DNA from 3 places in the Yersinia massiliensis genome. Region 2 is predicted to be linked to each of the others. Evidence: predicted binding sites of a transcription regulator. Region 2 holds the regulator's gene; each other region holds the start of a gene.

Region 1 (5,050 bases), 1.4 Mb from region 2:
CCTTAGTCGGTTGTTTGGTGAAAATGCCCTGACCTGCGTCGAAGCGGGAGTGATGGCCCCGTTGGTTGGGATTATTGGTAATTTACAAGCAATGGAAGCCATCAAATTATTGGCCAATTATGGTCAGGTCATTTCAGGGCGAATATTGATGTATGACGCTATGACGGCAGAGTTTCGCAGTTTAAAACTGGCAAAAGATGCCCACTGCGAAGTTTGCAGCCATGCTTAAAAGGTTTGCAGCAAGGCTTAGCCGAATTTGAGGCGAAAAAAAAGCTGATGCCATGCATCAGCTTTCTTTATTTTGACACCATCAGATAATCAGGACTGAATACCTTGGCTACGCAGATAATCTTCGTAGTTACCGGTGAAGTCGATCACCTTAGTTGGGGTCATTTCAAGCACTCGGCTCGCCAATGAACTGACGAACTCACGGTCATGAGAAACGAAGATTAATGTCCCTTCGTACATTTCCAATGCCATGTTAAGGGCTTCAATAGATTCCATGTCCAAGTGGTTGGTTGGTTCATCCATAACCAGAATGTTAGGACGCTGCATCATCAGCTTACCAAACAACATCCGCCCTTTTTCACCACCCGACAAGACCTGAACTTTTTTCTTGATATCGTCTTGGCTAAACAGCAAACGACCCAACACACTGCGCACAGCCTGCTCGTCGTCTTTTTCTTGTTTCCACTGGCTCATCCAGTCAAAAACAGTCAGGTCAATTTCAAAATCACTGGCGTGATCCTGTGCGTAGTAACCCACTTTGCTGTTTTCAGACCATTTCACCGTACCAGAGTCTGCTTCGTAGTCCCCGACCAGCGTTTTCAGCAGTGTCGATTTACCGATACCGTTCGGCCCAAGAATCGCCACTTTCTCGCCAACTTCTAAGCGCAGATCCAGTTTTTTAAACAATGGGCCGTCATCAAAACCTTTGGTCAGTAATTCAACTTCCAGCGCATTACGGAACAATTTTTTATCCTGATCAAAGCGGATAAACGGGTTCTGGCGGCTAGAAGCTTTAACTTCATCAAGCTGAATTTTATCAATCTGACGGGCGCGCGACGTGGCCTGTTTTGATTTAGAGGCGTTGGCACTAAAGCGGCTAACGAAAGATTGTAGCTCAGAGATCTGGGCTTTTTTCTTCGCATTATCGGACAACAGACGCTCACGCGCTTGAGTCGCAGCCGTCATGTACTCATCATAGTTACCCGGATAAACACGCAATTCACCGTAATCCAAATCCGCCATGTGTGTGCACACCATATTCAGGAAGTGACGGTCATGGGAAATGATGATCATGGTGCTGCTACGTTCATTCAGAACTTGCTCCAACCAACGGATAGTATCGATATCCAAGTTGTTGGTCGGTTCGTCGAGTAACAAAATCTCTGGGTCTGAGAACAACGCCTGCGCCAGCAATACACGCAATTTAAAGCCGGGGGCGATTTCGCTCATCAAACCATAATGTTGTTCAACCGGAATACCCACACCGAGCAGCAATTCACCCGCACGGGCTTCTGCGCTGTAGCCATCCATCTCACCATAGGCAACTTCCAGATCAGCCACTTTGTAGCCGTCTTCTTCGCTCATCTCAGGCAAGCCGTAAATACGGTCACGCTCTTCTTTGACTTCCCACAACTCGCCGTGACCCATAATAACGGTGTCCAGCACAGTGTTGTTTTCAAAGGCGAATTGATCCTGACGCAATTTACCCAAGCGCTCATTTGGATCAAGGAAGACGTTGCCACCACTTGGCGCCAAATCGCCACCAAGGATTTTCATGAATGTGGATTTACCACAGCCATTTGCGCCAATCAGACCGTAGCGATTACCGCCGCCGAATTTGACTGAAATGTTTTCAAACAGCGGCTTGCTGCCGAATTGCATGGTGATATTGTTAGTACTTAGCACAGAGCTCGCTCTCGATTGTATTACTGAATAGGGATATTCAAGAATGATAGAAAATGTGATTCGGCGCGCATTATGCCACAAGATGGCAAGAGTATCGCCTCCAGTTTTGCACGAAATCTCAGCAGGGGCTTAAATCTGAAAATACACGAGGATAACAACCCTGTTCTGGGACGTTAAAAGGGGCGAAATCGCCCCTAGAGTCATCCTAATTAACGCCTAAGCTATCAGTGCTATACCTCAATCACGCATTGTAATGCACTGTACTTATCCAATAAGTAAGGCCGTAGATAACCCACGGTATTAGACATCGGTAACACTTCTTCGCTAAGACGAATATTCAGCACATTAGAAATATAATGCCGGCGATGCATTATTCGTTGCCACACCTCAGGATAATGCGCCGCAAGTTCTTGACGTAGCGGCTCATCAGCGAGCGCAATACACTCTTCCGCACTCACCCCAGCGTAACCTTTCACCGAAGGAATAATGTCAATTTGGAATAACATGCCACTGCTGATTTTCTCATTAGAGCCACGATAAATCGGCGAACATAGCCACTCTTCATCGGCGACTAAGTGGCCCGGATTTAACGACCAATGATATTGCGATTGAGGGAATACCCTTTCAACCAATGCATACATCTCTTGGCCCAACATCCCAATGCGGATGTTTTCCAACCAAGCGACCACCGTGGTGTAATAAGGAATCGCCACTTTGTCGAGATAATCTCTTTCCGCCGCAGGCAATTCATCAGCTTGGTGAACAACATAACCCGTTCGGCTGCTCAAGCCGCCTTTAAACCCAGTGGTCAACGAGAGCTTATCGCCAAGTTGTACTGTTTTATCACTGGGATACAGATTCGCCTGTTCAAAACGGGCACCGGTTGCGGCAATCATGACAACCGTATTCGGTTGACCTTCATCAGCCAGATAACTGCCAAGTTGTTTTTCCGTTTTACCCACTTCTACAGCAGCTAGCGCATTAAGAATGCAATTCGATGCGAGATTTGCGCCATATTCATAGTGCGCCAATTCATTCGCATTATTGGTCACTCTGGCCGCAGTCTCACTCCCTATAAATAGCGCGGTGGCATTAATGACCGCAGTGGTGGATGAAACAGATTGTTTTATGGCATCTAGCATAAAATGCGGAATATCAAATAACTGGCTATTATCATCCAGCTTACTGGTGAAGAGTTTCCACCCGACTACCCCGACCTTTTTAGCTTGCTGAATACCCGTTTCTGCCAACAATTCAGCCAAGGTTTTACTGTTCCCCATCGGTTGATTCGGCAGTGAAAAATAGGGGACATGTATCCCCGTATTTTTCACTCGTGCATATTGCGATAACTTTAGGTTTTCATTACCCAACAACAGATAAATCTCACCTGTAGCATGTAACACTATCGCTGCTTCTTCAAATCGAGGAATAAACCCCGCTAAATATTCAAAGTTGCCGCCATGCTCTTTATCGGCATAAACAAATAAATAGTCGATACCCGCTTGGGACATGTTGTTAATGAGTTTGGCTTGGCGAGCGGCAATAGTGCTATCGCTAATGGCGACCTTAGATACGGCTTCAAATCGTGCGGGTGACTCAATCGGGGCCAGCTTGACTTGGCGCTTAGCCACGACTTTATTCATAGCCACTTTTTTATCCATCACAATCACGACCTCCATTAGTTAATTTAAATTAGGTTATTTCTATTGGGTTATAACCATTTAGCATCACGGGTAAAGGAGATAGTTAACCAGCGATGGGGACCTGAATCACCAATTGCATGGGAGATCTCATCACGTATCTTGTCAAAATAAAGAACCCCGCTATTTTCCATTTCAGGTGGAATAACAACATGAATTTCAACAAATAAGCCTCGACCAATGCGAGTAGCGTAATGCGAGTAATCAACAAATTGATATTTTTCCATTAGCCTATCCATCAAATTTTCCATGGAGGTATCTAATGTATCTGGTGTCATTTGCAATACTTCACGCACAGCAGAAATGACCGTTTTTATTGGGACAGGTATCAATATCAGCGTTAACAGGGCTAATACGCTAGGGTCAGTATAGACAATCAAATGCTCATAGCGCGTGCCTTCCATGCTCCAAGAAAGCAAAAATGCCACCAATAAAGCAGAACTAATACAGGCTGACATCAACCAGCTTTTGGTATCCAGTGCAATAAGTTCAGACTTAACACGCTTATTTAAGCGGCGCTGTTTTAAAAATACTGTAAAACAGAAAATACTGACGACTAGAGCATAAACAATTGCCCAGCCAAGTTCTAATTCACGACCGCCATCGATAATACCTTTGATAGCATTAACAAATGCATACAAACAGAGAAAAGCCAATAAACTGCCATTAAATGCCAGAACCAGCGGTTCAACATGCCAAAAGCCATATTGGAAGCGGCGGCTATTCGGTTGACCTAACAATCGCGAAACCAACAAGGATAAGCTGCACATACCAGCATCTAACGCGGAGAACATGCCATCAAAGATAATCGACATCGAACCACAAACAATGCCGAAAACGATCCCCATGGTGGCGATAAATAAAGTGAAAAAAATCGATCGCCGTAAAATCTGCTGTTCAAGCTTGGTGTCATGTAGCATAAGTGGAGCCGCTGCACTCTGTGTCGTCATGATTACACCCTATTATTTTGGTTATCATTGTTTGTTTCTAATGCAAGCAACTGTTTTTATTACAACCTATTATTTGTTATTTAATATTCGGCTTCAGATAGAAATCACAACAAGGAGTGTGAGACTCAATCAGCGTTAAAAGTAGTTTGTCATATTATTCAATTTTTACCAGTAAATTGCGCTTTTACTATCAATAGAAAAGCTTTTTAATCTATTGTTTTTACTTGCTTTAAGTTTCACTGGCTATGTTACGAGATATTTTATATCGCCAATTTGCCGCTTTATAGCATTAATACATGTTTTATTTTCATCTTTATCCTAAAGCCATCCACCAGCAAAATTTTATACTGATACTTCATAACAGACTTTATTTATTCTCATAACATACAAGTGAGATTAGAAAAAAGAAACGACATCGTAAATGAGTAGAAGTTGTTATTCGTCAAAAATGCATTTTCTACAGAACGATATTATCCAGTGTTTTGG
Region 2 (5,050 bases):
AGAGCCGAATCGTAAATCGCGCATCTATCACTCCGGTGAAACCGAAGATGCACGATTTTTCCTGCGTTGGCTACGGGAAACCTATGGCCAAGTGCCAACAGCCGCAGTTGGCGTCTCATTAGGCGGCAATATGCTGGCGATGTATTTAGCCGAGCAAGGGCAGTTAGCCCAAACAGGGCAGGACAATTTATTGCAAGCCGCTGTGGTGGTGTCAGCACCTTTGATGCTAGAGCCTTGCGCCAATCGTATGGAACATGGTTTTTCACGGGTTTATCAGCGCTACTTACTTGATCAACTCAAGCTAAATGCCACCCGTAAATTATTACGTTATCCCGATAGTTTGCCGCTAGCACTGCCACAATTGAAAGCATTGCGGCGCGTCAGGGAGTTCGATGATGCCATCACCTCGAAAATACATGGCTTTAATGACGCGCAAGATTATTATCGCCGTTGCAGCGCCCTCCCCCTGTTGCCGCAGATTAAGATTCCACTACTGATCATTCATGCCAAAGATGATCCCTTTATGACCGACGAGGTTATTCCTAATCTCAATACGTTACCGAGTAATATTCATTACCAGTTAACTGAGCATGGCGGCCATGTCGGCTTTGTCGGCGGTTCATTGAAGCACCCACAAATGTGGCTGGAACAACGCATTCCTGCCTGGCTCTCCCCTTATTTGGAACAACATTCATGATCATTCCTTGGCAACAAATCGACGCTGATACACTGGATAATTTGCTAGAAGCCTTTGTGCTGCGTGAAGGCACGGATTACGGCGAGCATGAACGCTCATTGGCACAAAAAGTTGAGGATGTTCGCCGCCAATTAGTGAGTGGTGACGTGGTTTTGGTGTGGTCCGAGTTACACGAAACCATCAATATTATGCCCCGTGGTTCATTCCGCGCGGATGCAGAAGAACACTCATAACCCTATAGCCTGACGATGAGAATTTTTGATGAAAATCAAGATGACAAGCCAGACGATTTGCCCTAAGAATAACCATTATCGATAAAAATACTGGCAAATGCCGCTTGGCCACTGAGGCGCTTACCCCATGGAGTTACCGTTAATATGTCAACTAAACATCCGGTTATAGCCGTTACTGGCTCAAGCGGCGCAGGGACGACCACCACCAGTTTGGCGTTTCGTAAAATATTCCAGCAGTTGAATATCCGCGCGGCAGAACTCGAAGGTGACAGCTTCCATCGCTATACCCGCCCTGAAATGGATGCCGCCATCCGTAAAGCACGGGATCAAGGCCGGCATATTAGCTATTTTGGCCCAGAAGCCAATGATTTTGGTCAGTTAGAGCAGAGTGTGTCGGAATACGGCAAACACGGCACAGGCCGTTCACGTAAATATTTACACACCTACGATGAAGCGGTGCCTTATAACCAGATTCCCGGCACATTTACACCCTGGGAACCCTTGCCTGAACCTACCGATGTGCTGTTCTACGAAGGGCTACACGGCGGTGTCGTGACTGAACATCACGATGTGGCAAAGCATGTCGATTTATTGGTAGGGGTGGTACCCATCGTCAACCTAGAATGGATTCAAAAACTGGTGCGCGATACCGGTGAACGTGGCCATTCCCGTGAAGCGGTGATGGATTCCGTTGTACGCTCCATGGAGGATTACATCAACTACATTACGCCGCAGTTCTCACGCACTCATATTAACTTCCAGCGCGTGCCGACCGTCGATACCTCAAACCCTTTTGCCGCGAAAGCCATCCCGTCGCTGGATGAAAGTTTTGTGGTTATTCATTTCCGTGGCTTGGATCAGATTGATTTCCCCTACTTGTTAGCAATGCTACAAGGCTCGTTTATTTCCAATATCAATACATTGGTGGTGCCGGGCGGGAAGATGGGATTAGCAATGGAGCTGATTATGGCCCCGTTGGTGCAGCAACTGCTGGAAGGCAAAAAAATCATTTAACGCTTTACGTAGACATCTTGGTTTTACGCATCATAGCGATTGGAACTGCAAGGCGGCGGCAAGCGGACTTATCCCAATGAACTGACCTCAGTCAGTGATTGGGGTGAGCGGATGCAACCTCCTGCAGCTTCAAGGACGAAAAACACGCTTAAGCGACGTCACGAATTTCAAAACTGTGGGTAATGGTCGCTGCTTTACCTAGCATCAGAGAAACAGAGCAGTACTTCTCTGCTGATAATTCCACTGCACGCTCAACAATTTTGTCGGTGAGACCTTTACCGCTAACGATAAAATGCAAATTGATTTGCGTAAACAGACGCGGCGCTTCTTCACGGCGCTGAGAGGTGAGTGTGACCTCACAATCGCGCACATCATTACGCCCCTTTTGCAAAATAGAGACCACATCAATCGCGCTACAACCACCTGCTGACATCAGCAACATTTCCATCGGGCTGGGTGCCTTATCACCGGCATTACCATCCATCAAAACCTGATGCCCTGACGCTGATTCACCCAAAAATGTCAGCCCCTCAACCCACTTCACACGTGCCTGCATAACGCTCGCTCCCAGTTAAATTTTCTGATCCAGACTACCCTTTCATTTATAAAGTCGCAATGTAACCCGATGTTCATCATGCTGAAGCGATACAACACAAGACACTGACCTCATCCTGTGCTACAAACAGAACCGAAAGTATTGTTTCTAGAATTAAATTGGGTAGTGATCGATACTCAGTGTAAGGTTTCTATCCAGTAGGTATCTTGGCTATACCTTTCGGCAGTTGAGCAAATTAATATGCTATACCCAACAGGCGTCAAGATGGTGGGTATAAAGAAAGTGTATTTTATAAGCACGCCGTACAGGGAACTCTGAGCCCTGTTTAGTTAGGCTGCGATAACAACAGAGGATAACAGCGAATGGTTCTCGGCAAGCCACAAACAGACCCGACTCTCGAATGGTTCCTGTCTCATTGCCATATTCACAAATACCCATCGAAGAGTACGCTGATTCACCAAGGTGAAAAGGCCGAAACGCTTTACTACATCGTGAAAGGCTCCGTTGCGGTGCTTATCAAAGATGAAGAAGGTAAAGAGATGATTCTCTCCTATCTAAACCAAGGGGATTTCATCGGTGAACTTGGATTATTTGAAGAAGGCCAAGAGCGTAGTGCTTGGGTTAGAGCAAAAACTGCCTGCGAAGTGGCTGAAATTTCTTACAAAAAATTCCGTCAGCTGATTCAGGTCAACCCAGATATCTTGATGCGCCTGTCTTCGCAAATGGCGAACCGCTTACAGATTACATCCGAGAAAGTGGGTAACCTTGCTTTCCTTGATGTGACTGGGCGTATTGCACAAACACTGCTTAATCTGGCAAAACAACCTGATGCCATGACCCACCCCGATGGGATGCAGATTAAAATTACCCGCCAGGAAATTGGTCAAATCGTTGGCTGCTCCCGCGAAACTGTGGGGCGGATACTAAAAATGCTGGAAGATCAAAACCTGATCTCCGCACACGGTAAAACGATTGTCGTTTACGGCACTCGTTAATTCCCTCAAAACCGGTGCCGAAACTCTCGGTACCGGTTTTCTCACGCAGGTTTGTAAACCATAAATTTCTGGGGCCGACATGAAATGGCAACGGGTTATTTATCATCCTGAAGTGAACTACGCGTTACGCCAAACATTGGTGCTCTGTCTTCCCGCCGCCCTCGGGTTTGCCCTTGGCGAGCTGCGGCTCGGATTGATGTTTGCTCTGATCCCTGCTTGCTGCAATATTGCGGCGCTGGATACTCCCCATCAGCATTTTTTCCGCCGTCTGATTATTGGTGGCGCACTCTTCACGTTGACCAGCTTCCTGACGCAGCAATTACTGCTGTGGCACATTCCCTTGCCGTGGATCATGTTAGGGCTGGCGCTGCTGCTCGGTGTTAATGGCGCGATCAGCCCGCTCCATGGCCGCTTATTACCTGCCGCGTTAATTGCCGCCATCTTTAGCCTCAGCATGGTGGACCGTGCGCCTATCTGGCAAGCGCCACTGTTGTGCGCGGTAGGAACGCTCTGGTACGGCGTCTTTAATTGGTTGTGGTTTCGGCTCTGCAAAGACCAGCCCATTCGCGAGCCTCTAAGTCAACTATATGATTTACTAGCAGATTATTGTGACGCTAAATATAATTTTTTATCACAGCATATAGAGCCAGAAAAAGCCCTCCCGCCGCTGCTCGATCGACAGCAAAAGATAATGGATAAAATTAATCAGCTTTATCAACAATTTAATCTTATTAAAAATGCGACGAAGAAAGAGCAAAAACGGCTGTTGGGGTTATTTCAGATGGCGCTCGATCTGCAGGAGCATGTTACTGCGGCGCTGAATCAGCCGGAGAAAGTACAAGCATTGGTGGAACACAGTCAAATTGAAGCCGTCTTGAGCCGCAACGCCCAAGTTATCGTGGCTCAGTTGCGCACTATTGCTGATGACATTCTCTATCATCATCATGCGACAAACCATTTCACCACCGGCGATGCACTCATTGAGCTAGAGGAGATCGCCCAGCAGCACCCCGATAATCCTGTGGCACAATTTTGCTACTACCATATCCGCCAAATTGACCAACTTCTGAGTAATCGACGTCCCCTGTACGATCGTGAGCTGATGTCAGGGCAACAACAGCAACCCTTATGGTCCGCGATCGTCAGCTATCTGTCGTTTAACTCCACAGCATTGCGCGATGCAGCCCGATTAGGCGTCACACTAGCCGCTGGCAGCTATATTGGGGCATTGATGCAGTTGCCAAAACCCTACTGGATCTTACTTACCGTGATGCTGGTAACGCAAAACGGTTATAACGCCACGAGAGTCCGCATTCATCACCGCGCCCTCGGCACTTTGGTCGGGCTGATTTTAGCCGCGGGCTTATTGCATCTACGTATGCCGGAAGGGACGACACTGAGCATTATGCTGCTCATCACATTGGCAGCCACGCTTGTGCAACGTAAGAACTACGGGCTATCGGTCATCGGTAGAACCATCACAGCGGTGTATATTTTGCAGTTGCTGACAGGCGAGGGGGCTGACTTTTTAGTCCCACGTCTACTGGATACTTTG
Region 3 (5,050 bases), 1.4 Mb from region 2:
GTCACGGCTGCGGTGCCTTGAATATCATCGTTGAAACAGCACAACTCATCACGGTAGCGGTTTAGCAGTGGCGTGGCATTGTTCTGAGCGAAATCTTCAAACTGCAACAATACATTTGGCCAGCGGCGTTTTACCGCCTGAATGAATTCATCCACGAAGGCATAATATTCATCACCAGAGATGCGCGGGTGACGCCAGCCCATATACAGTGGGTCATTCAGGCGTTGTGGGTTATTGGTGCCGACATCTAATACGACTGGCAAGGTATAAGCTGGGCTGATACCACCGCATGCGGTATACAGTGATAGTTTACCGATAGGAATACCCATACCGCCAATGCCCTGATCGCCAAGGCCGAGAATACGTTCACCGTCAGTCACCACGATCACTTTTACATTCTGCTTGGTGGCGTTTTGCAGCATATCGTCGATGTGATCACGATTGGGATAAGAGATGAATAACCCGCGCGCGCGGCGGTAGATGTCTGAAAAGTGTTCGCAGGCTTCACCAACCGTTGGCGTGTAGATAATGGGCATCATCTCGCTCAGATGCGCTTCTAACAGGCGATAAAACAGGGTTTCGTTCGTGTCTTGGATGTTACGCAGATAAATATGTTTATCGTCGTCGTTTTTGAAATCCTGATACTGGCGGTAAGCACGCTCAGCTTGTTCTTCAATGGTTTCAACCGTTTCTGGCAATAATCCATGCAAGTTGAACTGGTTGCGCTCTTCATCGGTAAAGGCGCTGCCTTTGTTCAGGAGAGGAAATTCTAACAAGATAGGGCCGGCGTAGGGGATGTACAGGGGACGCTTACTTTCGTATTCAAGTTCCATGAGTTTTACTCTTAGACGTTATCAGGTAGTTGCCCCGATCCTAAAAGATAAGAGAAATATGTACAGCTTTTGTTAGTTAAATATATCTGTCACCGATAGAAATGCGAGTTATCTAGCAGATTTAGAGAGTTAAGCTGGGAATGTAATGTTTGATGGGTCTGGGAATATAATGTTTGATGAATCTGGGGTTAACGATATAACCCCAGAAAATTGGCTTTTATTGGCTTAAAAAAGTGACGCGATCAACATCCGTACAGCTTAATGCCGCCAGTGTTGCATTCGTGGCATCCCACTGACTTAAAATCGCTTCATTACCTTCAACCAGTACCGCGCGGCGGATGGTCCAGCAATCTTTGCCGGAAAGATTCGCCAGAATTAATGCTCCTTGCAGCGGCGGTAAACTGGGGTTAAACGCGGCATTTTCTGCATAACGACCAATGTAAATCGAACCGTCTGCCAATTCCACCGCCACACCGCTGTGTGCCAGGCTGTATGGTGCATGGCTGTGGTTTGCGCCATCAAGTGCCGCTTGCGTCAGTGGATCCGTTTCTGCCAACGAGTAACCATGATCCACCGCATCCATTAACAGGGTAGTGATCGCCAGATCTTTGGGGCCGAAGGCATCGGGCAGATATTGGCCTAACGTCGACACGGGGCGACCTGGCAAATGAATATGCAAGTCAGTGCCACTGTTGAGCTCATTCATAAACTGGCGGCAGTGACCGCAAGGGGTGTAATTCACCGTAATGGAAACTAGGCTGGCTTCACCGCGTAGCCATGCATGGGTGACCGCACATTGCTCGGCATGAATGGTTTGCTGCAAAGGCGCGCTGGTGAACTCCATATTGGCGCCGAAATACAGATTACCGCTTTTCCCGCGCGCAATGGCACCGACCATAAAGTGTGAGATTGGTGTTAATGCGCAAGCTGCCGCGAGGGGTAATAACGCAAATGCCAATGCGTCGTCATCTAACCCGCTGATGTCCTTAACCGTTTTCACTTGTTCGGCAGTCAGCATGGCAGGGAAATCGTTTGCGCTCAGAATAGGTTCAAGTGCGGATTGCAGTGCCGTGGGCAACTCAGCCCAAGGGGCATGAAAACGTGCTTGCATGGGTTTTCTCCAATGGTAACGGGACGCTATTTTAGGCAGCTTAGAATACGATTAGAGTGATTCGCGTCACGTTATATATGAAATTTGTGCAAGTTAAATGACTAATGAGAGATGTATCTCAAATTTATGGCCGCAGCAGAGGGGTTATCCGGTGCTGATGGCATTCGATCAACCGAATCAATACCATCAGCCGAATAAATGTAGCAGCACAGGGAATAAGAATGGGGCGATCAATGACGTGATGATCCCGCAGATAACCAGTGCCAATGAGCTGAACGCGCCTTCTTGGTAATCCAATTCAGCACAGCGAGCCGTGCCGAGTGCATGAGAAGCGGTGCCCATTGCCAAGCCTCGTGAAGCTTTGGTACTGATTTTGAGTGCATTCAGCAGGGTATGACCAAACACCGCCCCCAAAATACCGACAAAAATCACGCATACCGCACTAATGGCGGGCAAGCCGTGGAGGGATTCAGCCACGGCCATCGCGATCGGTGTGGTGACCGATTTAGGTAATACGGAAGCGGCAATTTCAGGCGTGGCACCCATCCACAAGGCAACGGCTGTCCCGCTGACCATGGCGGTGATGCTGCCGACAAAGCAGATGGTGATGATGGATTTCCATCGTGCGCGAATTTGATGTAATTGCTCATACAGCGGGAAAGCCAAAGCGACGACCGCCGGTTGCAATAGGTCATTTAGGATTTTGCTACCCGCAAAATAATTGGCGTAGGGCATATGCGTCACTAACAACAATGGAATGATGACAACCATTGATATCAATAATGGATTTAACAGCGGCATTTTAAGCCAACGCGCCAGATAGCGAGCGGCAAAGAACACGATCAGAGTGAGTGGCAGCGACCACCATAAATTGTCGATCATTTATCGTCCTCCTCATTGGTAGGAGAACCGATCACTTTGCGTTCACGGTGGACGAAATGTGAGCTATAAGCCACTACCAGCATCACAATTAAGGTGCTGACAAAACAGGACACCACGATCGGCCCGAATTGTTTTGTGAGTTGATCGTAATATTGCATCACGCCAACCCCAATAGGCACAAATAGCAGTGCCATATAGCGGATCAGAATACGGCAACCGGGTTTTACCCAGGTCGAAGGCAAGATTTGTGATGAGAGCAGGGTAAACAAAATCAGCATGCCAATGATGCTGCCGGGGATCGTGATGGGTAGCAGTAAGGCCACGAATTTACCGATCCACAGACACAGGTAAATAATGGCGAAAGCTCGCAGATACTGTAAGCAAAGTGAAGTCACATTGCGCATAGAAAGGATCCTGAGTAACGGAATACATTCATCATACAATTAACTGTGATTATGTGCTAGCAATCACATTATGAATAATATGCTCATCATATTGTACATCCAGCATCTTGGCAGCGATGAGATAGGCTCGGATGCCTGATGCGCTTGAGAGGCTTATGTTTTAACCAATAGACGTTTTAACCAACAGACGTTTTAGCCAATTGATAGCCGCGATAGAAAAAGGCCAACCCTAAAATAGCGGCCACAATCAGCATATAGAACATCATCTGTGGTGCGGCATAGGCTAGCAAGAAACCACAAAGTACCGGATTGATGGCCCCACCAAGCTGACCGAGGTTCTGTGCCCCATAGTAACTGCCTTTGAGATTCGCGGGGGCAATAAAATCGATAAACAGATATTCGACTGGAATAACAATAATCTCACCTAATGAGAAAATCGCCATGGCCAGCATCCACAAAGGGATTGAATCTTGGGCAGCCATAAAACCAATCAAACCGATGATAAAGAACAGGGTGCCGAGCATCAACCAACGCATTAAATTTTGCTGATTCATGTTACGGCTCAATAGGTATTGCAAGGTAATCACAATGACGGCGTTCACGGTCATCACCGCGCCAATCACTTTATAAGCGAATTGAGCATCAGAAACGGTAATCAAATATTGCGATAAATAGCCGGAGAACTGACCAAAGACAATTGCGCTAAACATGCCGCCAACAGTGAAGTAAATCAGCCGCTTATCATGCCGCAAGATACGGAATGTTTGGCGAAAATCAGGTGCCGGTTCGGTCAGCATGGGTTTTGTGACTGACATATCGGTGTGGCTGATTCTGAATTTTAGGACGAGAGCAACTAGCAATGCCAGTGCGCCTGAAATGAGAAAAGGCACTTGTGGCCCGAAATTGACCACCAATACCCCTAGCGCTGGGCCGACCGCCCAACCCACGTTTACTAGCGTGTAGTTGGCTGAAAAGGCTTTGATGCGTTCGTTAACCGGCAGCCAGTCGGCAAAACAGGCTTTAATGGCGATACCATAGACGGAGTAAGCCGAATGGAGCAGGGCGAGAATCAAGATGATCCAAGCAGGGCGCTCAATCCAAGGTAGCGTGAAGAAGGTGGCGGCAAACAGAGTGATGGCCACTAAGATTAGCTGTTTTTTGTTGAATTTATCTACCAGATAGCCGCCATACAGGCTGGTGACAATACCCAAGGTTAAACTGGCCCCAAGCACAAGCCCCACCTTGTCTGGAGCTAGCTGAAAATGCTCCGCGAGATAAATCGTAATAAAGGGCAATGTCACGGCTCTGCCAATGGTTAACACCAGCGAAGCAATCAGTAGATTGGTAACACGCGATGGAAATCCTTTCATGACATTTTCTTATTTTTAATATTGGATGATTAGACTATTTTGGCGGGGTATTTTAATAAAAAATGACACGCACACAGTCAGCCGACAGCAGCTCAGTCACTTACATTAGACCATTGTGGCAAGAAGAGAAGAGGCAGTGAGAATTTTTTTGTAAACAGCAGGTTGGCCTGAGTCAACCTGCAACATAAGGTGATTAAATAACGAGTCATCTAGGCACTCAATAATTAACCTAAGTACTCAATAATGGAAAGCCCGCCATTGTAATCAGTGCTGTAGATAATCCCCTGAGCATCCACAAAGACATCACACGACTGAATGACTTGCGGTCGACCGGGCCGTTTATCCATCATTTTTGCGGGTGCCGCAGGGACCAACGCACCGGTTTCCTTTGGTTGGTAGGGGTTGCTGATGTCATAGGCGCGGACACCGGCATTTTGATAGGTCGCAAAA

What was found. The regulator CRP, encoded in region 2, controls carbon source genes, mostly activating them, when cyclic AMP is high. The targets are predictions, from matches to a motif close to ATGTGANNNNNNTCACAT.
Region 1: a site for CRP is predicted at 1,968-1,985, ahead of DA391_RS07620 (ABC-F family ATPase). Genes of this name have one in related genera too.
Region 3: a site for CRP is predicted at 2,051-2,068, ahead of cdd (cytidine deaminase). Genes of this name have one in related genera too.

What each region holds. Positions count from the first base shown of each region.
Region 1 is NZ_CP028487.1:1,657,710-1,662,759, reverse strand. It holds gene moeB (molybdopterin-synthase adenylyltransferase MoeB) at 1-229, shown strand, start outside; gene DA391_RS07620 (ABC-F family ATPase) at 319-1,914, opposite strand; gene DA391_RS07615 (aminopeptidase P family protein) at 2,145-3,557, opposite strand; gene DA391_RS07610 (cation diffusion facilitator family transporter) at 3,626-4,564, opposite strand.
Region 2 is NZ_CP028487.1:261,036-266,085, reverse strand. It holds gene DA391_RS01095 (hydrolase) at 1-697, shown strand, start outside; gene DA391_RS01090 (YheU family protein) at 694-930, shown strand; gene DA391_RS01085 (phosphoribulokinase) at 1,075-1,944, shown strand; gene DA391_RS01080 (OsmC family protein) at 2,093-2,500, opposite strand; gene crp (cAMP-activated global transcriptional regulator CRP) at 2,863-3,495, shown strand; gene DA391_RS01070 (YccS/YhfK family putative transporter) at 3,575-5,050, shown strand, end outside.
Region 3 is NZ_CP028487.1:1,700,667-1,705,716, forward strand. It holds gene DA391_RS07790 (NAD-dependent malic enzyme) at 1-833, opposite strand, end outside; gene cdd (cytidine deaminase) at 1,051-1,944, opposite strand; gene DA391_RS07800 (CidB/LrgB family autolysis modulator) at 2,131-2,826, opposite strand; gene DA391_RS07805 (CidA/LrgA family protein) at 2,823-3,230, opposite strand; gene DA391_RS07810 (MFS transporter) at 3,407-4,600, opposite strand; gene DA391_RS07815 (LVIVD repeat-containing protein) at 4,825-5,050, opposite strand, start outside.